4 regions of the Pseudogracilibacillus sp. SO30301A genome follow, and region 3 is predicted to be linked to each of the others. Evidence: riboswitches for the same ligand, from Rfam matches in the RefSeq annotation. Region 3 holds a riboswitch; each other region holds the start of a gene.
What was found. Region 3 has a riboswitch for cobalamin ahead of SPD89_RS00410 (DUF4430 domain-containing protein). Riboswitches for the same ligand answer to the same signal wherever they lie in the genome.
Positions count from the first base shown of each region.

Region 1: linked by a shared signal. The riboswitch ahead of SPD89_RS04255 (InlB B-repeat-containing protein) and the one ahead of SPD89_RS00410 (DUF4430 domain-containing protein) in region 3 are both predicted to bind cobalamin.
Region 2: linked by a shared signal. The riboswitch ahead of SPD89_RS08225 (hypothetical protein) and the one ahead of SPD89_RS00410 (DUF4430 domain-containing protein) in region 3 are both predicted to bind cobalamin.
Region 4: linked by a shared signal. The riboswitch ahead of SPD89_RS02375 (ribonucleoside-diphosphate reductase subunit alpha) and the one ahead of SPD89_RS00410 (DUF4430 domain-containing protein) in region 3 are both predicted to bind cobalamin.

Region 1 covers NZ_JAXHDD010000005.1:6,667-15,105, reverse strand. Annotated here, with positions in the region: gene SPD89_RS04260 (DUF4430 domain-containing protein) at 1-312, opposite strand, end outside; gene SPD89_RS04255 (InlB B-repeat-containing protein) at 387-3,854, opposite strand; cobalamin riboswitch at 4,070-4,260, opposite strand; gene SPD89_RS04250 (murein hydrolase activator EnvC family protein) at 4,449-5,567, opposite strand; gene SPD89_RS04245 (C40 family peptidase) at 6,006-7,316, opposite strand; gene aceA (isocitrate lyase) at 7,781-8,439, opposite strand, start outside.
Region 2 covers NZ_JAXHDD010000012.1:22,496-30,934, reverse strand. Annotated here, with positions in the region: gene gpmI (2,3-bisphosphoglycerate-independent phosphoglycerate mutase) at 1-1,214, shown strand, start outside; gene eno (phosphopyruvate hydratase) at 1,435-2,721, shown strand; gene SPD89_RS08230 (SDR family oxidoreductase) at 2,997-3,641, shown strand; cobalamin riboswitch at 3,956-4,153, shown strand; gene SPD89_RS08225 (hypothetical protein) at 4,280-4,552, shown strand; gene ku (non-homologous end joining protein Ku) at 4,603-5,433, opposite strand; gene ligD (DNA ligase D) at 5,532-7,340, shown strand; gene SPD89_RS08210 (FAD-binding dehydrogenase) at 7,411-8,439, shown strand, end outside.
Region 3 covers NZ_JAXHDD010000001.1:72,475-80,913, reverse strand. Annotated here, with positions in the region: gene ccsA (cytochrome c biogenesis protein CcsA) at 1-563, shown strand, start outside; gene SPD89_RS00420 (response regulator transcription factor) at 648-1,364, shown strand; gene SPD89_RS00415 (ATP-binding protein) at 1,364-3,124, shown strand; cobalamin riboswitch at 3,134-3,321, shown strand; gene SPD89_RS00410 (DUF4430 domain-containing protein) at 3,570-3,989, shown strand; gene SPD89_RS00405 (ECF transporter S component) at 3,994-4,509, shown strand; gene SPD89_RS00400 (helix-turn-helix domain-containing protein) at 4,657-5,730, shown strand; gene SPD89_RS00395 (RecQ family ATP-dependent DNA helicase) at 5,714-7,264, shown strand; gene SPD89_RS00390 (CPBP family intramembrane glutamic endopeptidase) at 7,266-7,832, shown strand; gene SPD89_RS00385 (hypothetical protein) at 7,844-8,143, shown strand; gene SPD89_RS00380 (metallophosphoesterase) at 8,165-8,439, shown strand, end outside.
Region 4 covers NZ_JAXHDD010000002.1:115,559-123,997, forward strand. Annotated here, with positions in the region: gene SPD89_RS02335 (Na+/H+ antiporter subunit A) at 1-268, opposite strand, end outside; gene SPD89_RS02340 (histidine kinase) at 584-1,276, shown strand; gene SPD89_RS02345 (hypothetical protein) at 1,331-1,636, shown strand; gene SPD89_RS02350 (NAD-dependent deacylase) at 1,987-2,718, opposite strand; gene SPD89_RS02355 (helix-turn-helix domain-containing protein) at 2,753-3,394, opposite strand; gene SPD89_RS02360 (hypothetical protein) at 3,609-3,908, shown strand; gene gdhA (NADP-specific glutamate dehydrogenase) at 4,054-5,382, opposite strand; gene SPD89_RS02370 (LysR family transcriptional regulator) at 5,625-6,530, shown strand; cobalamin riboswitch at 6,594-6,786, shown strand; partial or broken gene SPD89_RS02375 (ribonucleoside-diphosphate reductase subunit alpha) at 6,929-8,439, shown strand, end outside.

The sequences.
Region 1 (8,439 bases), on a different contig from region 3:
AAGTTCCAAAGCTAATGTATAACTTGTTTTTTCTGTATCGTCCCAGTTAATGGAAACGGGTTGTCCATTGTTCGTAACTTGTATTTCCCCAGCACTTATTTTATTTCCGTTTTCATCCTTTGCCCACAGATCGAATGTTAATTTGTCTGCTTTTGTGACTAGACCATCTTCTAAATTAGTTGTTAGAGAAACATCTAAGTTTTGTTCTTCCCCATTTGTGGATTCAGCCAGTACTGGTTCATTTATGAAAGTTGTCAATAACAGAAATGCAATAAGGAGAATAGAGAAAATTCTTTTTATTAAGTTTTGCAATAATAGAACCTCATTTCGTAAGATACTTGAGAGATTCTAAAGCCGAGTAAACTCGACTTTAGAATCTTCCTTTTTTATGCAGTCTTTTTTCTGAAATAGTAGAGTACACTTCCTAATCCAATAAGTAGCATTCCAACTAATAAAATAGTAAACGTATAGGTCGCTGTCTTTGGTAGTTTACTTGATTTCTCTGGGTCTCCTGATTTCCCCTCAGGCTCTTCGTCGGAGCTACCAATTTTATTATTATTCGCACTCTCACCCTTTGCTTTATTGACGTCTTTCTCATCTGCTTCTTTACCGGTTTTTTTACTATTTCCGTTATCATTTCCTAGTTTATTAACTGCTTCATTTTTTGATTCTTTAGGTTCTGATGGCTCTGTTGGTTCCTTATCTTTTTTTGCTTCTTCTAATTCTTTCATTTTATTTTCTAATGCAACTAACGTATCGATATTTGAAACAAGCGTTTTTTGATCTTTGGTTAGTTTTTCGAATAAAGATCTTGCATCTTTTACAGCAGCCTTATCTGAAAGTGAAACCTCATTTATTGATGGAAGAGTATTAATCTTTTCTTCTACTTGTTCAGCCGCTTTTTTGTCTGTCTCTAATTTCAATAGTTCCGTTATTTTCAATTCTAAGGCGTCTAATTTTTCTACGTTTGTTACTAAACTCTGTTGTTTCTCTGTCAATGCATCGTATGCAGCTCTAACTGCTTCAACTGATTCTTGATCAGTTAATGATAGTTCTTCAACTGTTGGTAAAACGCTAATTTTCTCTTCTACTTCTTGTGCCGCTTCCTTATCTGCTTGTTCTTTTGCCTCTTCTAACTCTTTAATTTTTGCCTCTAGTTGAAGTAATTTTTCTTCATTTGTAACTAATTTTTTCTGATCCTCTGTTAGTTGATTAAATTCTTCTCTAACTAAAGAAATTTCATCTTTATCTTCTAAGGTAATATCATCAACTTCAGGAAGAAAATCGATGCTATGCATTACTTCATTTGCGGCTGTTTGATCAGCTAATTCCTTTTCAAGCTTTTCTAAATTTACTTCGACTTGTTCTAATTTTTCAAGATTTTGGACTAGTTCTTTTTGTGCTGTAGTTAATTGATCGTAAGCTTCTCTTACATTTTGGATCGCTGCTTTATCATCTAAATTCACATCTTGCGGTACAGGTAAGCCTTTGATCATCATTTCAACTTTATTTGCAGCAATTTCATCTTTTTCCTTTTGTTCCAACTCAAACCATTTAGCCTCAATCGCTTCAAAAAGTTCTTTGTTTTCCATACGTTCCTTTTGTGCTGGTGTTAAGCTATAAAAGGCCGTTCTTACTTTGTCTATTTGGTCTTTATATTCTAATGTTAACTCTTCTAAACTTGGCAATTGCTCAATCATTTGATCAACTGCTTGTGCCTTTTCTAAATCGTGGGCAGCCTGTAAATGCTCTATTTCCGTTTCTAAAGCATTTAATTTCTCAATATTTGTTACAAGCTGTTTCTGTATTTCAGTTAAACTATTGTAAGCTAACCGGGTCTCTTCAACTGCTTTTTTATTATCTAGTGTAATATTTTCAATTTCAGGTAACGCATCAATCAAGTCTATTACTTTATTTGCGGCGGTCTGATTTTTCGCTTCCTCTATTAATATAGATAGTTTTTCCTCTAACTCTAGCAGTTTGTTACTATTGGAAACAAGTTCCTGTTCTTTATTCGTTAATTGATTGTAAGCATCTCGCGCTTCTTCCACTTTCTCTATATCTTCTAAAGTTAATTCATTAACTGACGGTAATTGAGCAATCATTTCTTCAACTGCAAGAACTGCCTCTTCATCAACATCCGTTAATTCTTTCCATTTTGCATAGAATGTCTTGTCCCCATAATTACCAGTGGAAATACTTGTTACCTTTTCTCCTTCAAATGAAGGATTATCATACCATCCTTCAAATGTATGACCTGACTTTTCTATATCTTCTGCACCAGGAAGTATTATTTCTTCTTCAACTGTATAGGTTTTTGCTATATTTTCATTCACAAATTTACCATCATTTAATTCATAAGTAATATTGTATGGAATTGCCTCGTATTGCGCATAAAGCGAAATATCACGATCTGGCATAGATAATTTTTCACCAGAAGTATAAATTGTACCGCTTCCATCGGCTTTACTATTCCAATTTACAAATTGTCTACCCTCAATCGGTTCTCCTTCTGAAATAGTAATAATTTCATAAGGATGAACCGTAAATTGTTTGTCTAATTCCTCCGTTATTTCATACTTGATCTGTACGTCTCGGGATTTCATTTCAGTATGTAGTATCCCACCGTGTCTTGGCATCATATCGGTCATATCATATAATGGATTCTTGCTTTTTATAAAACGGTCATACGCAATTAACCCGTATAGGGATTGATCCGTAGCCATTGCATTTACACCATAGCCGGATTCCCCTCCATCGAATCCTGTTGTTACGTGTTTGAATCCGCCTACCCCTCGTTCGGAACCACTTCCATCAGCCCAAAACGTTAAAAGAGCATCGATCATATTGTTTGTTTTCACGCCGTCCTGAATCGATCCGTCGCCTTTATGAAAACTAACATTTTTATTTATTGCGTTTAAATCTAAATTATCTGTTAGAGGGTCAATACCTAAAGCGGTTAAGGCAACAATGATCTGCACCGTACTTTCAGCGTTTACATTCCCAAAAGCTTTAAAAGCTCCATTGTCAGCTTGGATTTCAGATAAGGTATAAATTCCTCTTTCAACTGCTTTTTCAAATTCTTCATATGTAGTTTCTGCATCAGTTTTATTATATTTTTCTGGATTTTTATAATAAGGTGCCAATGCTTGTAATGCCATTGCTGTGATGTCCGGGTCTGGTATGGTACCCATCAACGCCCATCCACCAGTCGTTCCATCTGCTTGCTTAATCTCGAGATTTAAAATATAATCAATCATTTTTCCATATGTGTTGGCATCACTCATCTTATACGGATAAAAATCATAGTTTCCTGTATTCATTGCAATAACTTCCCATATCGGTCCATTTATCCCTTGGCGATAGGAAAATCTGTGGGATGCAGATAATTTATCAATGAAATCATAACCTGAAACATTCGTAATATCGTAATCTAATGCTGATAATGCTAAAATTAATCGTGACCATTCTGTTGATTTATTTCGATCTAAATTTCCTTGCTTTAATGTAACATAATCTTCAATTCGTTTTATATAGTTGTTAAAATAATCATCAGGTATATGAGAAACATAGTCATAACCGGTATATTTACCTCGTAATAAATTCATCACGGACCATTCCCCTGATATTGTACCCATGCTTGGTTCTTGAACTGTTTCAAGCGTATACCTTGCCGAAGCATTAATATAAAATCCAATATCCGGAGTTTCATCTTCCCATATACGTACTCCATAATCGTAGGAATGATCATTTGGGTCATGGGCTACCGCCCCTACATGATGTGGCATAAAACTAAAGATAAAACTAAAAATAGTTAACGTAGATATAAAACGCACTAAAAAACCTTTTGACATTTAAGTATCCCCTTCCTTTTTTTGTAAATGGTGTACCAACAATCACTAAAATCCCCCCATTTGGAAAAATTTATCACCAAAAAACTCTTACCTCAAGTAAAGAGATAAGAGCATAAATATGTATGTGGAATATACAAGTATTAAACTCTCTGAAACTAAGTTTTATATATTGTGTAGAATTCCAATTATGCAAACCCTTTAACCTGGAAGGTATTATGTGCATCATCGCTTTGGCAAGTCTCCTGACTTATGGATCATTGCTTATCTTTTACCTTCCCAGTGTAGTACCAGTGGTATCGTTAAAGACAGCTTCCCCATTTACAGTGGCCGGTCCGTTCAGGATTTTCACCTGATTCCTTTTTAATTTTTTTCGTATCACAAAAAAACCAAAACATAATCTATTAAATTATTTATTACTATAACACTAAGTATAGACTAGAAAATGTTGCGTGACAATACGCTCATCGCATAATGTAGATATTCTAGTATGTAAGGCGAATTTTTGAAAGTTAACAATAAAAGAACATTATGTAATTTTATGTCCAATAAAAAAAGATTTGTTCCATTAAAATAAGAACAAATCCCTTAACTTTTCTAATTTAAATATCCCACAGGATTTTGGAGCGAGCCATTCACATGGACTTCAAAATGAAGATGGATTCCAGTAGAATTTCCTGTAGCTCCCATAATTCCAAGCTGATCTCCTTTAGAAACTTTCTGACCAGATTTTACATTAATCGACGCCATATGACCGTATAATGTTTTTAGCCCATTTCCGTGATTAATAATTACTGTATTACCATAACCATTCATTGTACCAGCTGTTTCAACCGTTCCACTTTCAGCCGCAAATATTGGCGGGCTAGTACTACGGTCAGTTCGCGCAATATCGATTCCTTTATGCATTTTACCCCAACGCTGACCCATATGGCTGGAAATGTATCCGCCTTGTGTAGGCCAACCTAAAGTTCCTGTACCCATTGCCTCAGGAGTAACACTTTCGGAAACAGGAATTGCATCTTGAGCGTGAATTTTATTTTCTAAAGCAAATAATTCCTCATCTTTAAATTCTAGTTTTTGAACTAATTCATTTAATTCATCCTTTTTTACTTCTAGTTCTTCCTTCATCTGGATTGCTTGTTCTTTCTGTTCTGTAACTAATTTTTCAATTTCCAATAACTCTTCTTCTAGTTTTTCTAACTCTTTTAGTTTCATCTCTACTTCTCTCTTATCTTTTTCTTGTTCTTCTATTAAGTCGGCGTCAGAATCTGTAATGGTTGTCACTGCATTAAGTCTGCTGATGAAATCAGTAAAATCTTCCGCACCAAAAAGTACCTCTAAATATGTAGTATTGCCGCCATTTTTCTGATAGGATTTGGCTCGTTCTTTAAGAAGAGTAAATCTTTCTTCAATTTTATCTTCTATTATTTTTATTTGTTCTTTTTCAGAATCTATCTCGTCTTTTACTTCTTGGATTGCTTTTGTATTTTCTTCTAACGTCTGATTCAGTTCTTTAATTTCTTTATTTTTTGATTCTATTTCTACTAAAACTTTTGCGACTTCTTCTTCAGCTTCCGTCAAATCTGCTTTAATTTCTTTTCTCTCTTCCTTAATTTCAGATAAATCTTTTTCTGCAAATGATGTTAACGGTACAATAGTAAAGCTATAAGTAAACATCACGAGTACTCCTAGTAAGACTATTACTTTCTTCAAGACTTTTCCGCTCCCTCATTTGTATAACTTTATCTATGTCTAGTAACTTCTCTATTTAATTGTTTCACGAATCAAATTATAACAGTTTAAGATAACAGAGAGGTTTTAATAAAATTACATTTATATCACAAAATATGTTTAATTATTACAAAATAGGTAACAAAAATCGATAAAATAATTATCATATCCCGTTTACTAACCACCTTTTATGGTGGGTCAAAACTTGAGCACACTCTCAGAATCTATTAGAACTGCTCGTCACGGTAAATTAAATGTTTTCAAAAGGAATATGAGCCCTAAGAAATTACCTGTTTCACAAATAAATTGAAAGACATGTTCGTCTATAGTGCTGGTTGTTTAAATTATGCCTAATCTTCATTCTACGCATTAAAAAACGCATCGCTAGTTTTGACTAACGATGCGTTAATATTCTTTAAGTTATTTAACTCTTCTAACGATACCATCAAAATTGTTTTTCCAGTATCCACTGTTCATATCAGCAATTGCAACACCTGTACTATTTTGAGCACCTAGGAATTTACCACCACCGAGGTATATTCCAACATGACCGCCACCTCTAAATATTACTAGGTCACCTGGTTTTGCCTGACTGTACGGAACTCCTGTACCCACACTTGCCATTGCACTTGCTGTTCTTGGTAAGTTTACACCTTCTTGTTTATAAGCCCAATGTACAAAACCTGAACAATCAAATCCACCTGGGCTTGTACCTCCCCAAACATAAGGAGTACCAATTACTGAACGTCCGGCTGCAATAGCAGATCCACCTCCACCGGTATATGCTACTTTTGGTTGGCTAGTTTTAGAACCGGATGAACCTCCGTCACTATTACCGCTATTGCTTGTACTATTATTACTTGTACTATTATTACTTGTACTATTATTATTTGTACCGGTATTGCTTGTACCATTATTGCTTGTACTATTATTGCTTGCGCTATTATTACTTGTGCTATTATCACTAGTAACAACGTTATGACCAGTCTCATCTGAATTTTCTGTAGCAGATGCCACTTCTTGTGTAACTGGTGCAACCATGCTAGCACGAATTTCCGCTTCTAGATTCGCTAACTCGCTACTTTCGGATTCCAACTTGGCTTTATCTTTTTTAAGCTTTTCTTCTTTTTCTTTTAGTTTTGTCTTGGCTGCTTCTTCTTGTTCTTTTTGCGCTTCAATTGTTTCGTGCTGTTCTTCTAATTGTGCAGCAAGTTCTTCTTGCTCTTTAAGCTTTTCCTCTACGGCTTTTTTATCTTGTTCATTTTCTTCTAATAAATCCATATCAGCCTTCGTTATGGTCGTAACTGCAGAAATGCGACTAACAAAGTCACTAAATCCTTCTGAACCAAGAACAACTTCCATATAATCTATTTGTCCGCCATTTTCCTGATAAGAAGCGATTCTATTTTTTAGAATCTCATTTCTTTGTTCAATTTTTTCATTTAATTCATCAATTTCATTGTCTAAATTAGTAATCTGCTCTTCTGTTTTATCAATTTGTTTTTGATTTTCTTCTAAAGCATATTGTAATTTTGAAATCTCCTCGTTAATTTCTTTGATTTCATATAAAATATCTGCAATTTTTGATTCCGCTTTGGAAAGTTGTGATTTTACTTCTTGTTGTTTATTCTGAACGCTTTGTAATGTTTCAGCATGAACTTGCTGACTAAAAAATGCACCACTTAAAGTAACAACTGCAACTGCTCCAATTGCAACTACCTTTTTCTTCAAAATTATTCCCCGCTTCCCTTATGACCGTTCTTTTTTTAAGTACGTAATAAATAATCGAAATATGTTAGGTCATAAATTATTAATGTATATTATGTAATCTATTAATCTTTTAGTCGAATAATAGTATAGCACTATAAAATGACAAGCATGTTTTAAAAATGTTACAGTTATATTTCAAAGTGTTGTTTTATTGTTACATAATTAGGAAATTCAGATTATGATTAAGTTCTTTATAGTGAAAAATACTTACACATAATAATTATTTGATGAACGAAGGACCTTTGATGAATCATGACAAGTTCTTTCCTAAGATACCAAGGTCGATAGCAATTAAATAGAAATGAGCAAACATGAATTGCCTTTTGTCAAAAACGGACAATATATTTCTTTCTTTACAAATTTACAATAATCATACTCATCAAAAAATCTATCCTGAAATGGATAGATTTTTAGTAAATTATTGATTAAAATTGTTCTGCTTCAGTAGATCCGGCAAGAGCAACAGTTGAAGATTCTCCTCCAGCAATCACTTGTGCAACTTCATCAAAGTAACCTGTTCCAACTTCTCTTTGGTGACGAGTAGCTGTGTATCCAAGTTCTTCAGCCGCAAACTCTTTTCCTTGAACGAGACGTGAGTATGCTCCCATTCCCTTATCTTTGTACTGTTGTGCAAGTTCAAACATGCTGTAGTTTAATGTATGGAATCCAGCCAATGTTACAAACTGAAACTTATAGCCCATTTTTGCAATTTCTTTTTGGAAGTTATCCATTTCTTCTTCTGACATATGTCTCTCCCAGTTAAATGATGGAGAACAGTTGTAAGCTAATAGCTGATTTGGGTATTTTTCATGAATTGCTTCAGCAAAGCGGCGAGCTTCCTCTAAATCCGGCTCCGCAGTTTCACACCAGATTAAATCTGCGTAAGGTGCGTAAGCAAGTCCTCGAGCAATCGCTTGATCTAAACCAGCTTTTGTACGGTAGAAACCTTCTACTGTACGCTCTCCGGTTAAGAATGGTGCATCGTATTCATCAACATCACTTGTAATTAAGTCAGCTGCATTCGCATCCGTTCTAGCCATAATGATTGTTGGTGTACCCATAACATCAGCTGCAAAACGTGCAG
Region 2 (8,439 bases), on a different contig from region 3:
ATAGTGCCCTTCATTTATTCGGATTATTATCAGATGGTGGGGTTCACAGTCATATTGATCACTTGATTGCACTATTAAAATTAGCACGAAAAAGAGAGATAGAAAAAGTTTATATCCATGCATTTTTAGATGGACGTGATGTAGGACCACAAACAGCATTAGAATACATAGAACAGATTGAAAACGAAATAAAGGCAATTGGAGTAGGAAAGTTTGCAACAGTCTCAGGACGTTATTATGCGATGGATCGGGATAAGCGTTGGCAACGAGTAAAATTGGCGTATGATGCAATTAAAGACGGTAAAGGACCTAAATTTAACAGTGCTGAAGCAGTTGTCCATGATTCATACGAAAAGGAAGTGTATGATGAATTTGTTTTACCTTCAGTCATCATGAATGAGCGTGGGGAAGCGGTTGGTCCGGTTAATGATGATGATGCTGTTATATTTTTTAATTTCAGACCAGACCGAGCAATTCAATTATCGCAAACTTTCGCAAATGGGGATTTTAAAGAGTTTGACCGAGGGAAGCGTAAACTAGAAAATCTATTATTTGTTCAAATGACAAATTTTAGTGATACGATTCATGCACCGATTGCTTTTGATACAATTAATCTAACGAATACGGTCGGTGAAGTCCTTGCAAAAAATGGCAAAAAACAGCTGCGTATTGCAGAAACTGAAAAATATCCACATGTTACGTACTTCATGAGTGGTGGACGTGAGGAAGAATTTGCCGGAGAAAAGCGAATCTTAATCGATTCCCCTAAGGTCGCAACGTATGATCTTAAACCAGAGATGAGTGCTTATGAAGTAACTGATGCATTACTCGAAGAACTGGAAAAAGGCGAATTAAATGCTGTAATTTTAAATTTTGCCAATCCAGATATGGTTGGACATTCAGGGAAATTAGAACCAACGATTAAAGCCATTGAAGCTGTTGATGAGTGCTTAGGGAAAGTGGTAGACAAAATTATTGAATTTGGTGGAGAAGCGATTATTACAGCTGATCACGGGAATTCCGATGAAGTTGTTACACCTGATGGTAAGCCAATGACCTCCCATACGACAAATCCAGTACCAGTGATTATAACGAAAAAAGGAATAACGGTTCGTAATGATGGTATTTTGGCAGATTTAGCACCAACAATGTTAGATTTATTAGAAATAGAGAAACCGGAAGAAATGACAGGAAAATCATTAATAATTGATTAATTTTGGATCGAATTTCAGGTTGTGAATTTTCAAGATGTCAAGTCGTTAACTAAGACGTCGAGTGGATTTTCAAAATTTCGAGTCCTCACCAAGACGTCGAGTGGATTATCAAGATGTCGAGTCCTCACCAAGATGACAAGTCGATTTTCAACCCGCATTAGTCCTAAGCTTTAAGAAAATTTTATTAAAAAATATATTCGATATAAAGGAGAGATTTGTAATGCCTTATATTACAGATGTTTATGCAAGAGAAGTACTCGACTCTCGTGGTAACCCAACTATAGAAGTCGAAATTTCAACTGAATCAGGTGCATTTGGAGTTGCTTTAGTTCCAAGTGGAGCGTCAACAGGAGAATATGAAGCTGTTGAACTAAGAGATGGTGATAAAGATCGCTACTTAGGTAAAGGTGTTTTAAAAGCAGTTGAAAATGTTAATGAAAAAATTGCTCCAGAACTGCTTGGGCTTGATGTAACTCGTCAAAATATCATCGATGCGATTATGATTGAGCTTGATGATACAGAGAATAAAAGTAACTTAGGAGCAAATGCTATTTTAGGCGTTTCCATGGCAGCAGCCCATGCAGCAGCATCACACTTAAATATCCCTCTGTATAATTATTTAGGTGGATTTAATGCAAATGTTCTACCTGTACCGATGATGAATATTTTAAATGGTGGAGAACATGCAGATAATAATGTGGATATCCAGGAATTCATGATCATGCCGGTTGCAGCACCTTCGTTTAAAGAAGCTGTGCGTATTGGAGCTGAAATTTTTCATGCACTTAAAAAAGTCTTGCAAGATAAAGGGCTTAATACAGCCGTAGGTGATGAGGGTGGATTTGCACCTAACTTGTCCTCCAATGAAGAAGCATTACAAACAATTGCAGAAGCGATTGAAGCAGCAGGATATAAAGTAGGAGAAGAAGTTCAACTTGCAATGGACGTTGCTTCATCTGAATTTTACGAAGATGGAAAATATAATTTAAAAGGTGAAGGTGTTGTTCGTACTTCCGAAGAAATGGTCGATTGGTATGAAGAATTAATTGAAAAATACCCGATTATTTCAATTGAAGATGGACTCGATGAGAATGACTGGGAAGGTCATAAACTACTTACAGAACGGATTGGTACACGTGTGCAATTAGTTGGAGATGATCTTTTCGTAACAAACACAGAAAAACTTGTACAAGGCATTGAACAAGGTGTTGGAAACTCTATTTTAATCAAAGTGAATCAAATCGGTACGTTAACTGAAACGTTTGAAGCGATTGAAATGGCAAAACGTGCTGGTTACACTGCTGTTATCTCTCATCGCTCAGGAGAAACAGAAGATGCAACGATCGCAGACATTGCTGTTGCAACAAATGCAGGACAAATAAAAACTGGTGCACCATCACGAACAGACCGTGTGGCAAAATATAATCAACTAATCCGGATTGAAGATGAACTTGCAGGAATTGGTGAATATGCTGGATTAGAAGCTTTTTATAATTTGAAAAAATAACAAGGTTTATTGAAAAATCATCAGTGTGATAGAACGCTGATGATTTTTTTATTGGGATAATTGTTCCCTTCCGTGGTTAAATCGCGAAATGCGTGGCTACTGCTTTCCCCCGTGGTTATTACATGTTTTACGTGGTTAAATTACAAACTTCGTGGTTAATTTTGCTTTGCCGTGGTTAAATCGTGAACTCCGTGGTTAAAAAACAATTCATTTAAAATAATCTTCAAACTCCATTACAATGTACATAAACACTCGTTTAAGAAAGGGGTATGAAAGTGAACGTATTGGTAGTAGGTGCAAACGGACAAATTGGAAAACAGCTCATCGACTTATTAAAAGAGAGTGACCATACACCTGTAGCAATGGTGCGAAAAGAAGAGCAGGCAAACACTTTTCAACAAGCAGGAGTAGAAGCTGTAGTAGCAGATTTAGAAGGTAGCGTTGAGAAAATAGCAAAAGCTGCTGACGGCTGTGATGCCGTCTTATTTACTGCAGGGTCAGGTGGTCATACTGGAGCAGATAAAACTTTATTAGTAGATCTCGACGGTGCGGTAAAGACGATCGAGGCTACTAAGCAAGCTGGGATCAAGAGATTTATTATGGTAAGTGCATTTCAGGCAAATAACCGAGAATATTGGAATGAAAAAATCCGTCATTATTATGTCGCTAAACATTATGCTGATAAAGAATTGTTAAGAAGTGGATTAACGTACACGATTCTGCGACCAGGTGGACTAACGAATGATCCAGGCACTGGAAAAGTGTTGATAGGTGAAAACTTATCCGGAAGGGGAAAAATTTCAAGAGCTGATGTTGCTAAAATAGTTTTTTCCTGTTTGGATAATGAAAAAACGTTCAACCGTTCATTTGATGTAGTAGAAGGGGAAGAAGCTATCGAGAATGCTTTAGAGAGATTATAGAGGATGTTCAAAAAGTCCGGTAAAAATGGCACTGCGAATTTCGCACGAATGCTTGCTTTTCCGCTCCTTGAAAAAGGAAAGCACTTTTTCTGCGTGCTAGAAGCGTTTCCTTGGAAAAGAAGATCACTTTTTCTGTGTGCCAGATCTTTGCTCATGTATTTAAAAGCATACATTCCGCTGACGGGAGCTGCGCCGCCTCGAACTTCTTGGTCCTTTTTATCCTTTTCATTCATTGCGGCGTCTGTAAAGACATGGGAGTTTTGAACACGCACTTATAGTAATAAAAAAACTTAATGATATAATGAAGATATAAACTGAATATAGGAGAAATAGGTGTAATAAAGAAATTATCTTTATTGCTTAAAAGGGAAACCGGTGAAAATCCGGTGCTGTCCCGCAACTGTGTATAGGAGCAATTCGAAATAATCCACTGTTTTCATGATTATGAAGACGGGAAGGATCGAAAAGCGATGATTATGAGCCAGGAGACCTGCCTATTTGATCTCGTACATCAGTTCCTACGGAGGATAGGAGGTGTTGGTAGAAAAGCGCGGTGATTTTTAAATAAAGACACCGAGGCTTATTTTGATTTGGATCATACACTTACGAACAACCTTCTTTTATAGGGAGGTTGTTTTTTGTGGAAGAAGACTATGGAGGTGTTCAAACTGTACGGAACAGTCAATTACTTCATCGAGCGATTGCAGACAACAATAATGAATAGGCTTGTTGCAGAAAAGAGTCTTTCACTAGAAGAAGGGTATACAAAATTTAAAAATGATATCCAGAAATTAGATGAAGCGAAAGAAGTAAAAGAGGCTTATTTAGTAAATTTAAACAAAGCATATGAAATCGTAAATGAACGTGTAGGTGGTCGCCAAGAAGATGATCTATTAGGAATGCGTATTTAGATTAGAAAGTGGGGGGATGTCCTAAAATCAAAAGGACACCCCCTTTACTGTTATTTTGCAGTTTTTTTCGCTGTTGTCGTTTTTTTCTTCGGTTTTGTTTTTTCTTTTTTTGCTTTATCTAATGATGCTTGGAGTGCATCCATTAAGTTTGTCACATTGTCTGGCTTCCTCTCGGTCTTACCGGTAACTGTGGCAGTTTTGTCGGTTTTCTTATTTTCGATTGTCTCAAGTAGTGAAGTACGGTATTCATCTGTATATTTTTCAGGATCAAAAACAGTTGTCAGTTGGTCGATTAATAATTTTGCGGTATCAAGCTCTTTTTTCACTATTTCTACCTTTTCCGGTACATTAGGTACATCCTTGATGTTTCTTACTTCATCTGGATAATGAATCGTTTCCACAACAAGTATGTTTTCATAAAATCGAATGACTGCAAGCTGTTCTTTAGAACGAATCATCATCTTAGCTACCCCTATTTTCCCCGTTTCTTCTAAAGCTGTACGTAATAGAGAATAAGCTTTTGAACCACCATCCCCAGGTGATAAATAGTAACTTTTTTCGAAATAAATTGGATCAATTTCTTCTAGTTTAACGAAATCGAGAATTTCTACAGCTTTATCACCTTGTTCTTTTTTTAATGCATTTAAATCTTCTTCATCTAACATAACGAATTTGTCTTTCGTAATTTCATACGCTTTAACGATTTCTTCTTCTTCTACTTTCCGATCGCAAACCGGGCATACTTTTTGATACTTAATAGGTGTTTGACATTCTTTGTGAAGTTGTCTTAATTTCACATCTTTATTTTCTGTGGCAGCATGCATTTTTACAGGAATATTGACTAGTCCAAAACTTATGGTTCCTTTCCACATGGTATGCATGAAAAGACGCCTCCTTTTCAATGTAGTTTGTGTATGCTTTTGCATTTTTATCCTTTAAAAAGCACAACTTATTAAGAAGGAACGGAGGAGTGAAAAAAATGGAATTAATGCAACCTATCCAAACAGCAAAAATAATCCCAAAAAAAGATTGGATTTATGAAGTGAAATATGATGGTTTCCGTGCGTCTCTATTGTGGAGCGAAAATAATATTCAAATTATTAGCAGGAATAATATAGATTTAACTGAAAATTTTCCTGAGGTTTTAGCTTATTGTAAGAAAATTGAGCCGGTACTTACTAAAAATTTACCTATTCAATTAGACGGCGAATTAGTAGTGTTAAATAATGCGTATCAAGCTAATTTTTCAGCTATACAAAAACGTGGTCGACTAAAATTAAAAGAGAAAATCGCCAAACTTTCTATCGAGCGACCGGCAACATTTATTGCTTTTGATCTATTGCAACAAGGTCAAAAAGATTACCGTCAAACGTCCTTAAAAGAAAGAAAAAAAATGTTAGTAAATTTATTTAAAAAGCTAAAAGAAAAAGAGAATATGCCCCTTCAAATGATTAAATCATATGAAGACTATGAAGAGGTTTCTACCATTGTTTTTTACCATAAAGGTGAGGGCATTGTAGCGAAACAAAGCTCAAGTTTATATGTACGTGGGAAAGCACACGATGATTGGTTAAAAGAAAAAAACTGGCGAAAGATATATGTTTTTCTAACAGCATATGATGTAAAAAATGATTATTTTCAAACCGGTATTTATCATCATGCAACAACGATGACTATTGGAAAATGTAAACATGGTCTAAGTGCAGAAGAAATGACGTCATTAAAAAAAATATTTATGTCAAACGGTGAAAAAGAGAAACAAATGATCAGATTACCTCCAGCAATATGTGCTTCCATCAATACATTAGATTTACATGCAAATGAATTGCGAGAGCCCGAGTTTGCTGAACTACTTCCAACATTAGCACCGGAAGATTGTACGAAAGAAAGGTTGGAATTGGATTTAGCGATGCTACCTGAAAAAGTAAATATATCAAACGAGGATAAAATCTTTTGGCCAAAAAAACGTCTCACAAAAGGTAACTTACTTGTATATATACGAGAAATTTATCCATATATTATTCCGTACGTACAAAACCGAGCTCTTACTGTTATTCGCTGTCCAGATGGAATAGAGGAAAAATCTTTTTTTCAAAAAAACTTACCTAGTTATGCACCTGATTATATTGATTATTTGGAAGAAGAGGATAAACGGATTCAAATTTGTAACCAATTAGAGTCGCTTATATGGTTTGCAAATCATAGTGCAATCGAATATCATGTCCCATTTCAAACGATTGATAGCATGTATCCAAATGAAATTGTATTTGATTTAGATCCACCCAGCAGAGAAAAGTTTGTGCTCGCAATCAAAGCGGCGAAAATGATCAAACAATTGTTAGATGGACTAGAACTCATTTCATTTATTAAAACATCGGGAAATAAAGGGCTTCAAATTCATATCCCAATTCCAACTAATCGTTTAAGCTTTGAGCAAACTGCCATTTTTACGGAAACAATCGCAAAAATTGTTGTAAATGCAGCACCAGATCTTTTTACGATAGAACGTTTTAAAAAGAATCGCGGAGGACGTCTTTACATTGACTATGTCCAGCATGGAAAGAACAAAACGATTATCGCTCCTTATTCTCCACGTAAAACAGAAGACGCAACTATTGCAACACCATTATATTGGGAAGAAGTTACCGAGAAATTGGATCCGAACCAATTTACGATACAAAATGTTGTTGAACGAGTTAAAACAGTGGGATGTCCTTGGATATTTCATTTTGAAGCGGCAAGGGAACAAAAGTTAACGAAAACACTAGATCTAATTCGGTCAAATTGACAGAAGAGAGAGAATATACTTTCAAAAATAGTAAAACACTTTATAATACTAATAAAAAGGGGGCGATAAGATGGAATATGATGTCATTGTCATTGGAGCAGGACTTGCTGGAATCGTAGCGACTACTGAAATTGCACAGAACGGAAAAAAAGTATTGTTACTTGATCAAGAAGGTGAACAGTCATTAGGTGGTCAAGCATGGTGGTCGTTCGGAGGATTATTTTTAGTAGATTCACCTGAGCAAAGACGTATGGGAATAAAAGATTCTAAAGAATTAGCTTGGCAAGATTGGCTTGGTAGTGCTGAATTTGATCGTTTAGATGATGAAGATTTTTGGGGACTGAAATGGGCTGAGGCATATGTTGATTTTGCAACATATGAAAAACGTGATTGGTTATATGAAAAAGGAGTTCGTATTTTCCCTGTAGTCGGTTGGGCGGAGCGAGGTGGGTATTTAGCAGAAGGTCACGGAAATTCAGTACCACGTTTTCATATAACTTGGGGGACTGGACCAGGTATCGTGGCACCATTTGTCAAATCACTCCATCAACAAATAGAGGCAGGAACTGTTACATATTTACCTCGTCATCGTGTGGATGAATTGATCGTAAAAAATAAGTCCATTTCAGGAGTTACTGGAGCTATACTAGAGCCGACTTCTATCAGAAGGGGAGAAGAGAGTTCACGAAAAGAAATTGGCGATTTTTCGTATGAAGCGCAGGCGGTCATTATTTGTAGTGGTGGAATAGGGGCAAACTTTGAATTGATTCGTAAAAATTGGCCTGAACGATTAGGAAAATCGCCAGAAAAAATGCTTTCGGGTGTTCCAAAGCATGTGGATGGACGTATGCTTGAAATTACGGAAAAAATCGGAGGTCGTATCGTCAATCGTGACCGTATGTGGCATTATACGGAAGGGATTAAAAATTGGAGTCCGATATGGGAATGGCATGGCATTCGTATCCTTCCCGGCCCTTCTTCTATGTGGTTTGATGCAGAAGGAAATCGATTCCCAGTTCCAAATCTACCAGGTTTTGATACATTGGGTACGCTAAAGACGATACTAGACACTGGATACGATTATTCATGGTTTATTTTA
Region 3 (8,439 bases):
TAAATATAAAACCTGAAGAAATTGCAGTATATAATAAACCTGCAATTGTTGGACCTAAACATGGTGTTATGCTAACAGAGGATAAGATGAAACCTATTATCCATATTCCAGAATGGATGAAAGGAAAGGATGCGGCAACAAAATTAAATACGGTCATTTGGTCTATTCTATCCGGTACAATAATTTATGGTATAATTCGTCTTGTCATTCGAAAAAGAATTGGGGCTTGGGTTCAACCATTTTTGAAAAATGTGAGACCTAACCTCGTTGACGAAATCATGTACCGCTCGGTGGCGATCGGGTTTCCGCTATTCACGTTAGGGGGGCTTATCTTCGCCGCAATATGGGCGCAAATTGCTTGGGACAGATTTTGGGGATGGGATCCTAAAGAAGTATGGGCGTTAATTACATGGTTCTTTTATGCTGCTTTCTTGCATTTACGCCTGTCGCGAGGATGGCACGGAGAGAAATCTGCTTGGCTTGCGGTCATAGGATTCGCCATTATTATGTTCAATATTATTGTAGTTAACCTAGTGCTTGCAGGATTGCACTCTTATGCATAGCCTGAGAGAGTAACTAAAATTTATACATTTTAACTATATTCGTTTATACTAGAGTTAGATGGGTAAAAGAGGAGGCTGCTTCTTATGGATGATAATAAAACAGTGTTAGTTGTTGATGATGAAGAAAGAATTAGAAGATTAATTCGCATGTATTTAGAACGAGATAATTTTATTGTTGAAGAAGCTGAGAATGGTAGAGAAGCGTTAGATCTAGCACTTGAAAATAATTATGATGTCATTCTTTTAGATATAATGATGCCTGAAATGGATGGTATTGAAGTTTGTAAAGAATTAAGAAAAGAAAAGATGACTCCTGTAATTATGTTAACTGCAAAAGGAGAAGAATCAAATCGTGTACAAGGGTTTGAAGTGGGTGCAGATGATTATATTGTTAAACCATTTAGTCCTAGAGAAGTAGTATTACGCGTGAAAGCAGTTTTACGTAGGACGAGTAGTTCTAATCTTCAAGATGACTCTAGTTCTTCTAATAATTTAATCGTATTTCCACACTTAACGATTGATCTTGATGCATATAGAGTGACTTCAAACGATCAGGAAATACAGCTTACACCAAAAGAGTATGAGCTACTTGTATTCTTAGCGCAATCACCTGATAAAGTATACAAACGTGAAGATCTTTTAAAAGAAGTTTGGCAATATGAATTTTTTGGCGACTTAAGAACTGTCGATACACATGTAAAACGATTACGTGAGAAACTAACAAATGTTTCGAAAGAAGCCGCTAAAATGATTGTTACGGTGTGGGGTATCGGGTATAAATTAGAGGTTGAGAATAAATAATGTTTTGGCGTAGTGTAGTAGGTAAACTAGCAATAACTATTTTATTGCTAGTTTCTTTTGTATTATTTATCCTCACCATTTTATTGTTAGAGTTTTTTGAAGGATTTCACGTACAGGAAGCGGAAAAAGCACTAGTTCAATCCGCATCAAAAATTTCGCTGGTAGTAGAAGAACATGATGAAAAGTCTCTGATTCGAGAAATGGTCGAAAGTGTAAAGGATCCGACTAGTAGAGTTATCATTTATTTTGAAGATGGAGAAATATGGGCTTCAAATACGACGAATAATCATTTGTTAAATTTGGATGCGATTTCCCCTGAAAATAATCCTGATTTAAAGCAAGTAGTAGAGGAACATAGAACATATAACGAGAAAATGACTGTTTTAGAAGACGAAGCTGAAATAATGGTAATCGGTATACCGATCGATAAAAAAGGCGGAGCTATATTCGTTTTTCAATCATTGGACGTTATTAATCAAACAAAAGCGGAAACGACTAAAATTATTTTTGTCGCCGCTGCAATTGCGATTGTATTGACGACAATTTTTGCATTTTTCCTTTCAACAAGAATTACCGCTCCGCTCATTCGTATGAGAGAAGCAGCTATTGATTTGGCTAAAGGTCAGTTTAATACGAAAGTCCCAGTTGTAACCCATGATGAGATAGGTGAACTGGCGATTGCATTCAACCGAATGGGAAAACAGTTGAACTTTCATATTGACGCTTTAAGGCATGAGAAAGAGCAACTTTCAAGTATTGTAAATTCTATGGCTGATGGAGTGATCACATTAACAAGGGAAGGAAGAATTATTGTTATTAATCCACCCGCCAAAAAATTTATCGAGGATTGGAATTTTGAAAATAATATTTTAACGACGGATGAATCTGAAAATCAGCTTCCACACGAGGTTAAATCAATATTACAAAAGGTAATTAAAGAAGAAAAAGAAGTTTTACAGGAGTTGAATCTCCAAGGGAGAGATTGGGTGATGATCATGACTCCTCTCTATGATAAATCGTATATTCGTGGTGCAGTTGCAGTAATAAGGGATATGACGGAAGAACGTCAAATTGATAAATTAAGAAAAGACTTTATTTCTAATGTTTCTCACGAGCTTCGCACACCAATTGCACTATTGCAAGGATATAGTGAGGCAATTGTTGATGATATCGCTGAGTCAAAGGAAGAAAAAAATGAGTTAGCTAAAATAATTCATGAAGAATCTCTTCGGATGGGGCGGCTCGTAAATGAGTTGTTAGATATTGGTCGGATGGAAGCGGGACATATAGAATTAAATTTAGAAACTATCGATGCTGAACAGTTTACCAGTCGAATTTACAAAAAGTTTATTGGTATGGCGGAAGAATATAATATTGAATTACGTTTGACAAAAGAGATCGAAAAGAATATGATTACAATTGACCAAGATCGAATTGAGCAAGTTTGTACCAACTTAATCGACAATGCACTTGGTCATACGAAGCCGGGAGGGTATGTACATATCCTCGTACGTTCTCAAGACCAACATTTTTATGTTGAAGTTGAAGATAATGGTTCTGGAATTCCTGAAGAAGATCTTTCATTTATATTTGAAAGATTTTATAAAGCAGATAAATCACGAACACGTAATGACAAGAAAAAAGGTACTGGACTAGGACTTGCGATTGCCAAACATATTGTATCTGCGCATAAAGGAATCATTTCAGTTAAAAGTAAGGTGAATGAAGGAACAACATTTAGTTTTAAAATTCCACAGTAATAATGATAAAATTTGATAGGAGACTTTGGTGTGTATACATATCGTATACTTAAATGGGAATCTAGTGAAAATCTAGAACTGTCCTCGCAACTGTAAGTAATGACGAACTAGGCGTAAAACCACTGTACATGTACGGGAAGGTGCCTAAAGTAGGATGAATTACAAGTCAGTAGACCTGCCAAATTCTTCAAATTTCATTGAAGCTTCGGGGGTAAGGCATCAATCTATATTCATTATTTACATGCAAACCCTCTTGGTGTTTGCATTTTTTATTTTTCAGAGGTTATTTTCAACGATAGGTCTTGTCACAACTTCCATAAATTGTCCAATAGTTGTAACTTGTCTACATTTCGTAGTATTTAAATTTTCACTACTGCACAGTATCCTTCTACTACAAAGTAGATACCAAAATTTACAACACTTTTATGATAAGGAGAATGAAATGATGAAAAAATGGATGTTATCTTTATTTACTATTTTCTCAGCGCTTATATTGGCTGTTGGATGTTCTAATGATCCAGCAACACCTACTCAAGAGGAATCAACAGAAGCGACTCCAGAAACAACAGAAGTACAAGAAGAAGTTATTACAGTAACCATTTCCAAAGATGAAGGGGAAGAAGTACTGTCAGAAAAAGAAATAGCAATTGAAGAAAATGATATCTTAATGGATGTTATGAAAGAAAATTATGATATTGAAGAAGATAATGGATTTATTACTTCCATTGATGGGGTTGCTCCAGAAGAAGGAGAAGAGAAAGCATGGATGTATTTTGTGAATGATGAAATGGCAATGGTTGGTGCAGCAGAATATGAATTAAAAGCTGGATACAAAATAGTTTTCGATTTACAAGCATGGGAATAATAGTTTGAACACGTATAAATTAACCTTATTAGCTATTTTTGCTGCACTCGGCATAGTGGGTCGTGCTGTTGTAGTTTTTATACCAAATGTTCAACCAGTCACAGCACTAATTATTATCTGTGGAATATTACTTGGTCCCGTTTCGGCTCTATTGTTGTCGTTAATTGTAACGTTCCTTTCGAATATGCTGTTAGGAATGGGAATCTGGACAGTATGGCAAATTGTCACTTGGGGATTAATTGGTATTATTTGCGGATTACTTGGAAAGGTATTTAAAAAAATACATACTGTCGTTATCGTATTAATTGGGATAATTAGTGGCTACTTCTATGGATTTATTATTTCACTAACGACCTACCAGGTTACAGGGAAGTTTTGGCCATATTATATTTTAGGATTACCGTTTGATACATACCATGCAATTGGAAATGCAGTTTTTATTATCTTATTATATCCGATAATAACTCATCTTTTAAGAAAATATGCAAATGATCGCTTTTGTATTCAACAACAAATTTAATGAATACTATATATAAATGATTAACCCGAATAATGGATTATGCTTACAAAGTCCTTATTTGGGATTTTTTTATTATAAAGAACAGTTATTTATTTCAGATTAGCCATTCTTATAGTAGAATTGAATTAGAAAAGGGGTGCTTAGTTATTGTTTCAACATGTATTATTAACTTGTCAAAATAAAATGCAAAAAGAGCGTTCAATTTCAGCAGTATATTATTTACTGCAAGGAAAACAATCTATTCAAACGATTCAAGATGCTCAGTTATTTAGGCTAACCGAATATTTTGGTGTTTATAAGAATCTTACTAAACGTCGTTTTTTTATGTTTGTAAATAAACTTGTGGAACAAAAGCTACTTCAACCCTCAAGAAATACAAATTTTTATTACATAACAGACAAAGGGAAAAAAAGATTTGCTCAATCTGCAAATAACCTGGCGTATTTGTCCGGTTTTCGTTTTCGACAATTTGATCAAACTTTCTTTTGTAGGTTGTTATTATTAATTCAAGTATTAACAAATAGCAAAAAGAGAAATTTTACTTACATACCTATTATCGAAAATATAGATATCGAAAATTGGGTAAAAATATATTATCAACATGTAAAAGAAGATATTGATAACTATTTAAATAGATTATATGATGAGCTTACGACTATATTGAAACAACTACCTTTAAACCATCCATCTATATTTTTGGATCAAATTACTAGTTATCATATCGTTGGTCTTACAGAGACTCAAACTGCTAAGAAACTACAAATGAATGAAGAAGATATCCACCTTATCACTACAAATGTTATTCATTTGATGTTAGCGACAATTATAAATCAACAACAGAAATATCCATATCTTTATTCAATTGGCAAAGATTTATTTTCACAAATAATACTAACGCAATCAGCAGATAGAACTCGCAAATTATTGGAGCAACAATTTACAATTGAAGAAATTGCCCAAATCCGTCATTTGAAAATAAACACTATTTATGATCATGTTGTTGAAATTGCTTTATCCGACCAAAACTTTTCTTTAATTCCGTATATCTCCGAGATCGATCAACAAGAAATTATTCAAACGATTAGACGTATAAAGTCCTATAAATTAAAAGATATAAAAGAAGCTGTTAATGAAAATATTAGTTATTTTCAAATTCGTCTTGTTTTAACACAAGTAAATAATTTTAATAGTGGAAGTGTTATCGATGGATCAAAACGATAAAGATTTACATACTTATTTGCGAAAAGTTTTTAAGCATGACAATTTTCAAGAGGGGCAAAAGGAAATTATTACGGATATTTTAAAAGGAAATGATGTTTTAGGAATTTTAAGAACAGGTTCTGGGAAATCACTTTGTTATCAGTTACCTGCAATCATGCTCCCAGGGGTAACTATTGTAGTCTCACCACTCATTTCTTTAATGATTGATCAAGTAAGGCAAGTTAAATCTTATTACTATAAAGAGGTTGTGGCAATACATAGTTTTCAAAATAAAGAAGAACGTAGAAGGATTTTATCCCGATTATCATATTATAAACTTATATATGTTTCACCAGAACTTCTGCAACAGGAAGAATTTATTAGAAAGTTGCAAAAAACCGAAGTGAGTTTAGTTGTAATTGATGAAGCGCATTGTATTTCCCAATGGGGTCATGATTTTAGACCAGACTATTTACGATTAACCAATGTAATACAAGGTCTAGGAAACCCACCAATTTTAGCATTAACAGGTACAGCAACTCCAGAAGTACAACAGGATATTATAATCAGTTTGGATCGTCAAGAGATGAAACGTCATATTTATCCAATGGACAGGGAAAATATTTCTTTGTTGCTTTATCGTGTAAATGGATCCGAAGATGATAAACTAAACCATTTAAGTTCACTTATTTCAACTTATCAACAACCTACAATTGTTTATTTTTCCAGCAGAAAATTAACTGAAAAAATAGCTTCGATACTGTCGCAAAGAATTCAAGATAAAAAAATTGCTTATTACCATGGAGGTATGGAAAACAATGATCGACTAAAAATTCAACAACAATTTATGAATGAACAATTAGATGTCATTTGTTGTACAAGTGCATTTGGAATGGGAATTAATAAAACAAATATTCGGATTGTCATTCACTATCATCTACCGACACAAATTGAATCCTATATTCAAGAGATTGGGAGAGCCGGAAGAGATGGAAAAGAAAGTCTAAGTATACTTTTATATAAGGAAGGGGATATTCATGTTCCGTTACAAATAATTGAAAATGAACTGCCTACAAATAATGAAATTGCTTTTGTAATGAATCAGCTTTATTTACTTTATCAAAAGGGGAAAACGATTATCCCCACTAGTGACGATAAGCTAGAAGAAATTTTTCAACTACCTATCATTAAATGGAGATTTTTACACTATCAATTTGAATCACATGGTATGATAAAAGAGAATATGATTCAATTTGATAATAAATACTGGCAGGAAATATTTCAAAAAATTAATCGTTTTTGTATAATAAGAAGAAATTTAAAATATGAACGTTTGGAAGAGCTGATTAATTGGTTGAAGTCGAAAGATTGTCTCCGAAAAGAACTATATAAGAGTTTTCAACATAAAGTTCCCAAAAAAGATACGCAATGTTGTAGTAATTGTGGTTTTTCATTTGAAGAATGGGAAAAATCACTTAATCCGATTAAAAAGGAAAAAATAAATAATTTATCTTGGCAACATCAATTGGCAGATTTATTATTAATAGGGGAATGATATGAAACAATCAGAAATTATAAAAAACATGTCCGCTGAAGAAGTTAAGAATCAATTACTATTAACACAAAGCTGCTTTTTTTTACTTAGTATTTTTTTAAGTTATTTTTTATTTGATCATATTGCAGATTGGTTTCTTTATTTTTCGGTAGATGGGAAAGCGATATTACTTTTTGGTATATTTTCGGCGATAATAATTGTCGTAATCGAGATAGTTTTGTATCTGTTTTTACCTAGTCGTTACTTTGATGACGGTGGTATCAATGAAAAAGTTTTCAAAAATCAATCGATCGGAAACATATTTCTCATTGCCATTGTTGTTGCGATTTCAGAAGAATTTCTGTTTCGAGGAGTAATTCAAACATCATTTGGCTATATATTTGCTAGCGCTTTATTCGTCCTCGTTCATTTTCGTTATCTAAAAAAACCTGTTCTTTTAGTTTTAGTTATCATAATTAGTTTCTATCTTGGGTATGTTTTTGAATTAACGAAAAACTTATATGTAGTTATTGCATTTCATTTTGTTGTCGATTTTTTACTTGGACTATTTATGAAATATAAAAAGTGAGGTGCTTTCTTTTGAAACTTGACCATGAGGAAAATCAGGCGGAAAAATTATCTCAATTATTTGCTGAAGTGGTAAATCAATCGGAAGAAAATAAAGCTAATGAGACGAAAGACTCGACAGATGATTTTATCGAAGTCGACGTATTAAATCTCCCTCCAAGGAGTGAGGTACATAAAACACCGAAACGAAAGTTATATATTCATTTAGGTTCTCCTTTTACAAGGTTGCTAAGTGTATTATTAATTTTAGTTATTATTATCGGTATTATCTATATTATTGCAGGGGAACAAATTCTTTTATTTTTCAGTTAACCCGGAATGGGGGCTTTAAAATTGTTCGTCGTTTATTTGACTATTTTATTTATTAGTGTAAGTTTCTTAGGCTATATGTGTTTTAAAGCCCACAACGATCATATTGTCTATGAATCAATAGTACTTCAAGAAATCCCGGACTCATTTAGAGGTTTTAATATTTTTTTCATATCAGATATACACAGAAGAAGAATTAAAGAGTCTACGATTGAAAAAATTAATCAACCTATCAACCTCATTATTATTGGAGGAGACTTAATTGAACGTGGCGTACCTTTAGAAAGAATGCGACAAAA
Region 4 (8,439 bases), on a different contig from region 3:
TTCCCGTGATTAATAACCCAAAGATCATGTTTAGACCATCTAGGTATGTAAGAAAATTAATATTATATGAAGGAATCCAGTTAAATTGATTTGTAAACGTTTGTCCGTTTGCAATGGCAGGGATATGTTGGAATATAAGGAAAAATAGTAGACCCGGAATAAGGAGAACCAACCAACCGATGTGAAACTGTCGAAAGTTTCTTAAGAAAATTATAATAAACATAGCTGCCAGAAATGGAAGAATAATCGCTATATTTATTGTAAGCAATTTTTTTCCTCCTTAGTTTGTAGATTTTTAATTTTGTAAAGTATAGTTATTTTTCAAGTTTCCCGTTAATTATATACTATTAAAAATTGTAACGCACGTAAAACATCCAAGTATTTTTAGTTTAGTTTATTGAATTTTAGATTTTCAAGTTCGCTATTTTTAATAAAAGAGGATGCTCAAAAAATGAGTTATTTTTTGCAACATTTTCACAAACTTTAGATAAGAATAATAACCATAGAAAAAAGTTGAAACTTAACGTATAATGGATAGGTAAATTTAGAAATAAAGAATAATGGTTAGAGAGGGTGGCATCTAATGGGAAAAATTAAAAGCCGTATGGATGAAAGAATTTTGGTTTGTGTTTATTATGGTCCAAATGGTGAGCGGCTAATCAGGCGCGGTTACGAGCTATCCCAATTATCAAATAGCCCCTTTTATGTATTAACAGTAGATCAGCTTTCTTCAGATGAATTTGACGCAGAAAAAGCTAGCTATATAGAACAGTGGCATGATCTTGCTGAGGAGTTGGGCGCAGAGAAATTTATATTAAAAGATAGTGAAACACGCCCAATAGTGAAGGTAATAAAGGAAGTAGCCTATAAATATAATATTACCCAAGTGATTATTGGAGAGAAGCCACAAAATAGATGGGAAGAAATAACGAAGGGTTCTTTCGTAAATGCGTTGTTGAGAGAATTAGTATTTGTTGATGTCCATGTAGTATCTGTAGACAGAGCGCTAAAAGTAAATGATGAGGCTATGTATGAAAAAGGAATACGAGGATATTTGAAAAAAGATGAAGCGGGCTTTGTCCTTTCTTTTACAAAGTCAAAGCATAATTTGTTTGCAGGTGTCTTTTATAAAGAAATTGGCACAGACTTTAATAATGGTATATTTAAATATGTCTGTGGCGGAAAAAGTCACCAAGTGAGAGTAACAGAAGATCACGTGGTGGACGAAATAAAAGAAACGCCTAATATTAATATAAATGAAAAACCAAGTGAATAAAACCCACTTGGTTTTTTAATCTTACATTTAAAGCGTGATGGTTAATATGTTAAAATGGATTTGGAGCGTCTAGCTTCGGATGAAGATGCGTTCCCATTACTTTATATTCAAGCTTTTGAATGGTTTAACGAGGGTATTATTCCTGCTATACAGTTAGAAAAGATGGCGAATAGTATACCGTCAGATATATTAGATGAACTGGAAGGAGAAAAAGAATTCCACGCAGCTGGAATTATACGTCTCAGAAAAAAATACCCGAAAATTTATAAGCATTTTAACGAGGATTGGGATGAGCTCTTGGAAGAATTAACAGAAGGATTTAACCGGGAGATGAAAAGAGAACTCCGAAGAATAAGGTAGGTGACACTTTTTCATCCTATCAATTATCGAATGCGTGCCTTTATGAAAACATCTTTCGTTTGGTCTTGGGAATAACACAATTTTGAATATCAATTAAGGGGAGTGGGAGACAGCTACGATTGGGCGACAATCTTTTTCACCCATTAATGATTAACTGTCATTATGATAGTTGAAGAGGATCAAATTCATCCAGCTGGTTCCCGGGATGCCTGAGAAAAATCACAATGAAATTTATAAAATACCGGGGTAAAAAATCCACACGACATTTTCGAAAAAAGGTAGTAGTGACCAAATAAAACCTAGAAATCTCAATATGACGGGATTTCTAGGTCTTCTAATCGAAAGTTTGGCTAGCCATAGTTTAGTTGTTGATCAGCCTCAACTAATACCTCTTTAATACTTTTATCTTGAATAACAAGGTCTGCATACATATCATAATCAGTCGGTTCTCGGTTAATGATTATTAATTTTGCCCCATTTTCTTTTGCGACTAGTGGAAACATATTTGCCGGAGATACAGATAAGGAAGATCCAAGTACGATAAATAAATCGGCTTGGGTTGCTTCACGTTCAGCTTTTTCAAATGTGTCTTGAGGTAAGTTTTCCCCAAAAAGTACAATGCCGGGTCGTATGGTTCCCCCACATTCACATGCTGTTTTCCCGTCTAGATAATCAGTTCTTTCATATTCTTTTTTACAGCTATGACAATGAAATTTACGGAACGATCCATGTAATTCCATGACATTTGAATTACCGGCATCATGATGAAATGCATCCACGTTTTGGGTGATGATGCCTTTAATTTTCCCCAACTTTTCCCAATCTGCTAAAACAAGATGCCCTTCATGCGGTTTATATTTCGTTATTTCTGATAAACGATAGCGGTAAAAGTTGGTGAATTCTTCTGTATTGTGAATGAGGGCATGTACGTTTGCAAGTTCATTCGGGTTAAACTTTTTCCATAGGCCTCGATCTTTTGATCTGAAATCAGGTAAGCCACTTTCCGTTGACATTCCTGCACCAGTAAAAACAATTGTGTAAGTTGAATCTTGTAGAAGTTGAACAAGTTTATCCAATAATATCCTTCCTTTCTTAATTGACCCTAAGTGATTACCATCAATCGCTTTTATATTCCTCAAAACCCAAGATTGCTTGCAGTACATTTAAGATTTTTTTCTTCTCTTTTTTTGTAAGTAACTGTTGTTTGAATGAAGTGTCAATATTTAAACGTAACAATGTGTATAAATCAATTGGATCTTGATATAAGTCGCTGAAGTTCTCTTTAACTAAGTAATTGTTGATAAAATCTGTATTTTTTAACTCTTCATTATTTAAAGAATGAGGTTTCTCCCCTAAGTTATCGTTCTTCTTTAAGTGCTTATATTCATGGCATAGCTCTATTATTTCTAACAAGGTTAATGGCTTTTTTCCATAACTGTTTTTATCTTTAATGCTATATAGGGGATAAGGCTGTGATGCCTGGTTGTTGTAATCAAAATTCTCATTGCTCCTATTATCTTTTTCATTTATCTGTGTTAAAAAATCTTTTGTAATGTAACCTGCTTTATACATTAAAAGCGTATAATCGGCATTCAATCCATTAGCTAATTTTTTTACTATTTCGGGAGATGGGTTTTTATTTGCACCAGTTTCTAGTTGGGATAAATATCCTTGAGAGATGCCAGATCGTTCAGCTAACTTCCTAGAAGAAAGATTATTTTCCAACCTTAATCTTTTAATATAGGAACCGAAAGTCATATATTCACCTACTGTATTGTCATTTTAAGAGTAGTTTACCTTATCTTTATCGATCTATCAATATTTCAATCAAAGTGATTGATAAATGAATCATTATATATTATGATTGGTATATCAATCAATTATTTTGGAAGTGAGGTGTACAAGTTGTATTTAAATAGACAATCCATTTTTTGTTTTGAATCCGTTTACATTAAAAGGAGAGGTGATCATATTGAGAGAAGTAAAAGAATATGCTTTTGATTTAGAAGCGAATATCAATGAAGTTTCTAGTTACATTGAAGTGATTAGCGGTGGATTATTGATCTTTGATGAGCTCCTTCAGGATATGGAGAAATCTCCAGAAATGGCTTCTAAACTGGTGAATCAGGGAGTTATTCAAGTGAAGCTTTTAGCAATTTTTATGCTTTTCAGGAATAGTATTGAAAAAATGAAAAAAGCGAATAATAATGCATACAGTAATGTCGAACCAATCTTTAAATATTTTGTGAAGTCACATAATCAAATAAATTAAAAATGTAGAGGCTGGGACATAACGAAAACGCTATATTTCCTAAGTGGTTTATTTACATCTACTATAATATCTAGTTTATCCTTGATTTAAATAATTTTGTCCCAGCCTCCAATATACGTAGTGAAAAGTCTTTAGGTTGTACTTCTTAAATTACACCTTGTTCAATCATCGTATCGGCAACTTTTGTAAACCCGGCAATATTTGCACCAACGACTAAGTTACCAGGTTGATCATATTTTCGTGCTGCTCTTGTACAATTACGATAAATATTCTTCATAATATGTTGTAGTTCTTCATCAACTTGTTCAAAAGTCCAGCTTAATCGTGCACTGTTTTGTGCCATTTCCAGAGAAGAACATGCGACTCCGCCTGCGTTTACTGCCTGAGCGGGACCAAATAGAACTCCGTTATCTATGAAGGCGTCAATCGCTTCAATCGTACAAGGCATATTTGCTCCTTCTGCAACAACTTTCACACCGTTAGTTATGAGCATGTTTGCAGCGTCTCCGTCAATTTCATTTTGTGTAGCACAAGGCAAAGCAATATCACATGGGACAGACCAAATTTTAGAACAATCATCAAAATATTCTGCTTCAGGATGGGATTTAATATATTCTTTAATCCGAGCTCCTTCTGAAAATTTGATCCGTTTGATTGTCTGTAAACTTAATCCATTTTTATCGTAAACATAACCATTAGAATCACTACATGCTACAACTTTTGCTCCTAATTTAATAGCTTTTTCCATTGCGTATATAGCCACATTACCGGATCCTGAAGTAATTACTGTCATGTTTTTCATGTTCATTCGGCGGTCTTTTAACATTTCATCTACAAAATAAATCGTTCCGTACCCTGTTGCTTCTGTTCGCCCTAGACTACCACCATAATTTAGCCCTTTACCTGTTAAGACACCGGCATGATAAGCCCCTTGTAGACGCTTATATTGACCAAACATATAACCGACCTCACGTCTTCCAACACCTATGTCACCAGCGGGAACATCTGTATCTGGCCCAATATGCTTGTAAAGCTCTGTCATAAAGCTTTGACAAAAACGCATAATTTCATTATCGGATTTTCCTTTAGGATCAAAATCAGCTCCACCTTTTCCTCCGCCGATTGCTTGGCCTGTTAAGGAGTTTTTAAAGATCTGTGTTAATGCTAAAAATTTCATAACACTTAAATTAACAGTTGGATGAAAACGAATTCCACCTTTGTAAGGTCCAATTGCACTGTTAAATTGCACGCGATAGCCTCGATTAACTTGAACATTACCATCATCATCAATCCAAGGAACACGGAATATAATTACTCTTTCAGGTTCGATAAGACGCTCTAAAATGTTATAATCTTTGTATGTGCGATTTTTCACAAAGACGGGTACAAGAGAATCAAAAAGTATTTTTGTTGCTTGTAAAAATTCCTTTTCATGAGGGTCACGAGCTTTTACTTTTTCGTAAACATGATTCATATAGTCAATAACAGCTTGTTCCTCTTTCGTTGAATTTTCTTTTGTGCTTAACAATATGTTCGCCTCCTTTTCTAGCTGATATAATTCCTTTTACAATCTATTATTAAACAAAAGGAGTTAGCTTATAAGTTTTTACATAAGTATCCATATTTATATTGTAACAGAAGATAATCAATCTAAACAATATTAATTATAGATATAACTAATGCTTTTATGCGATAATAGTATTGGAGGTGATTGTTTTGGAGTTAAGACAGATCAAATATTTTATGGAAGTTGCGAAAAGAGAACATGTTACAGAGGCTGCAAATAAACTTCATGTAGCTCAATCAGCAGTTAGTAGACAAATATTTAATTTAGAAGAAGAGCTTGGGGTCGATCTGTTTATACGTGAAGGAAGAACAGTTCGCCTTACCAGAATTGGAAAAATTTTTCTAGAACATATGGAACGAGCCGTTAATGTGATTGATGACGCGAAGCAGGTTGTTGAAGAATATATTGATCCTCATAAAGGAACGATACACATCGGATTTTCTGCAAGTTTAGCATCTTATATCCTTCCAACCGCTATTTATCATTTTAGAAAAGAATACCCTGATGTAAAGTTTGAGCTTTATCAAGATTCTTACAATGAATTAATCGAGGGCGTTGTCAAAGGTGATATAAATATTGCAATCGTCGGTCCACTGCCTAATGACAAAGAAAAGATTCATAGCAGTGTACTGTTTACCGAAGATATAGTTGCTTTAATTCCTTCAAATCATCCACTCGCTAACAGATCTTCACTCAAGTTAATCGAATTAAGAGATGAATCGTTTGTATTATTTCCTGAAGGGTTTGTTTTAAGAGAAGTTATTATGGAAGGTTGTATTCAAAGAGGTTTTCGTCCAAAAGTTTCTTTTGAAGGAAAAGATATTGATTCTATAAAAGGTTTGGTATCAGCGGGTCTTGGGGTAACATTAATACCAGAAGTAACTATTGTCGATTGTTTGCCTCGAGCAACGGTAAAAATCCCTGTTATTGAACCAAGTTTAAAACGTTCAGTTGGAGCAATCATACCTAAAGAAAGAGAATTATTACCAACGGAAAAGTTATTTTATGAGTTTATTAAAGAGTTTTTTACGAGACTAGAATTGTATCAAAATTAGTTGCTATAGAAATTGATTTATGCTAGTATATTCAATATATAGTTATAAAATTAAAATTTAATACAATATATAGTTAAAAAGGTGACACATTCGTGTTTAAAAGGGAATCCAGTGTGAAACTGGAACTGCCCCCGCAACTGTAAATGTGTCGAATAAGAAGTGCCACTATACCATTTTATATGTTTGTAAAAGGTATGGGAAGGATCTTATTCGAATACGCATGAGTCAGGAGACCTGCCTTTCTTAACTTAAGTTTCATTTCTCCGGGGTGAGGGATAGGGAAGCGGCACGAAAGTTATTATGGATTATTTTTTTCGTTTAAATCCTTTTGTCTCTTTATGCCGTTCATCCTTTATCTCGGGTGAACGGTTTTTTATTTGAAAAAGGAGGAAAATAGGATGGCTGTGATGAGCAAAGAAGTAAATCTTTCTAAATTGATTGAAGATGCGCAGGAAGGTTTACAATTACGAATTGAGGAATATAAAGAAAAGACATCCAGACAAATTAATGAGAGTTCTAGTTTTGAGGAAATAACGGATCTATTAATAAAAAATGCGTTAGAAAATATCGATGAGGCAAATCCCGAATGGACTTTCTTTGCTAGCCGAATATACTTACAACAACTTTATCAAAAAGCGGCCAATAACCGTAAAAACACCGTTGAAGAAAAATACGGTGATTTCTATCAGCTTATTAAATTATTAACGGATAAAGGAATCTATACAACTGCACTACTAGAAAAATATACAAAAGAAGAGATCGATTATTTTAATAAACATATTGATCCGGCAAAAGATAATTTATTTCACTATCTAGCAATTTATACTTTCGCTACACGCTATTTAGCAACAGATCATGATAAAAATATATACGAGCTTCCTCAGGAACGCTGGATGATTATTGCGATGCACCTGATGCAAGATGAAGAAAAATCAGCGCGAAAGCAACTAGTTCTAGAGGCATATTGGGCATTAAGTAATTTATATATGACCGTTGCCACTCCAACAATGAATAATGCTGGTAAAACACACGGTCAATTATCAAGTTGTTTTATAGATACGGTCGATGATAGTTTACAGTCAATTTATGATGTGAACACAGATGTTGCTCAGTTATCGAAAAACGGTGGCGGAATTGGTGTATATATGGGGAAAGTTCGAGCTCGTGGCAGTAGCATTAAAGGGTTTAAAGGAATGTCAAGTGGGGTTGTTCCATGGATTAGACAACTTAACAATACTGCCGTTAGTGTAGACCAGTTAGGAACCCGAAAAGGAGCGATTGCGATTTACCTTGATGTCTGGCATGCAGATATCGAATCTTTCCTAGATTTGAAATTAAATAACGGTGATGAACGGATGCGGGCTCATGATATTTTTCCTGGTGTTTGTTTACCGGATTATTTTATGGAACAAGTTGAAAAAAGAGGCGATTGGTATTTGTTAGACCCACATGAAGTAAAACAAGTGATGGGTTATGCGTTAGAAGATTTCTATGATGAAGAAAAAGGTGCCGGCTCCTGGCGTGAAAAATATGAAGAGTGTATACGAAATGAGCAATTAACGAAAAGAAAAGTCCCTGCAATTGAAATAATGAAGCGAATTATGGTTTCCCAGCTTGAAACAGGAACACCATTTATGTTTTACCGTGATGAAGTGAATCGTCGAAATAACAATAATCATGCAGGAATTATTTATTGTTCTAATTTATGTACAGAAATCACACAAAATCAGTCACCGACACAGTTTTTAGAAGAATATATAGAAAATGAAGATGTGATCGTGAAAAAATATAAGACTGGTGATTATGTCGTTTGTAATCTAAGCTCAATTAATCTTGGACGTGCTGTACCAAATAATGCTTTGGAAAGACTGATTCCAATCCAAGTAAGAATGCTAGATAACGTTATTGA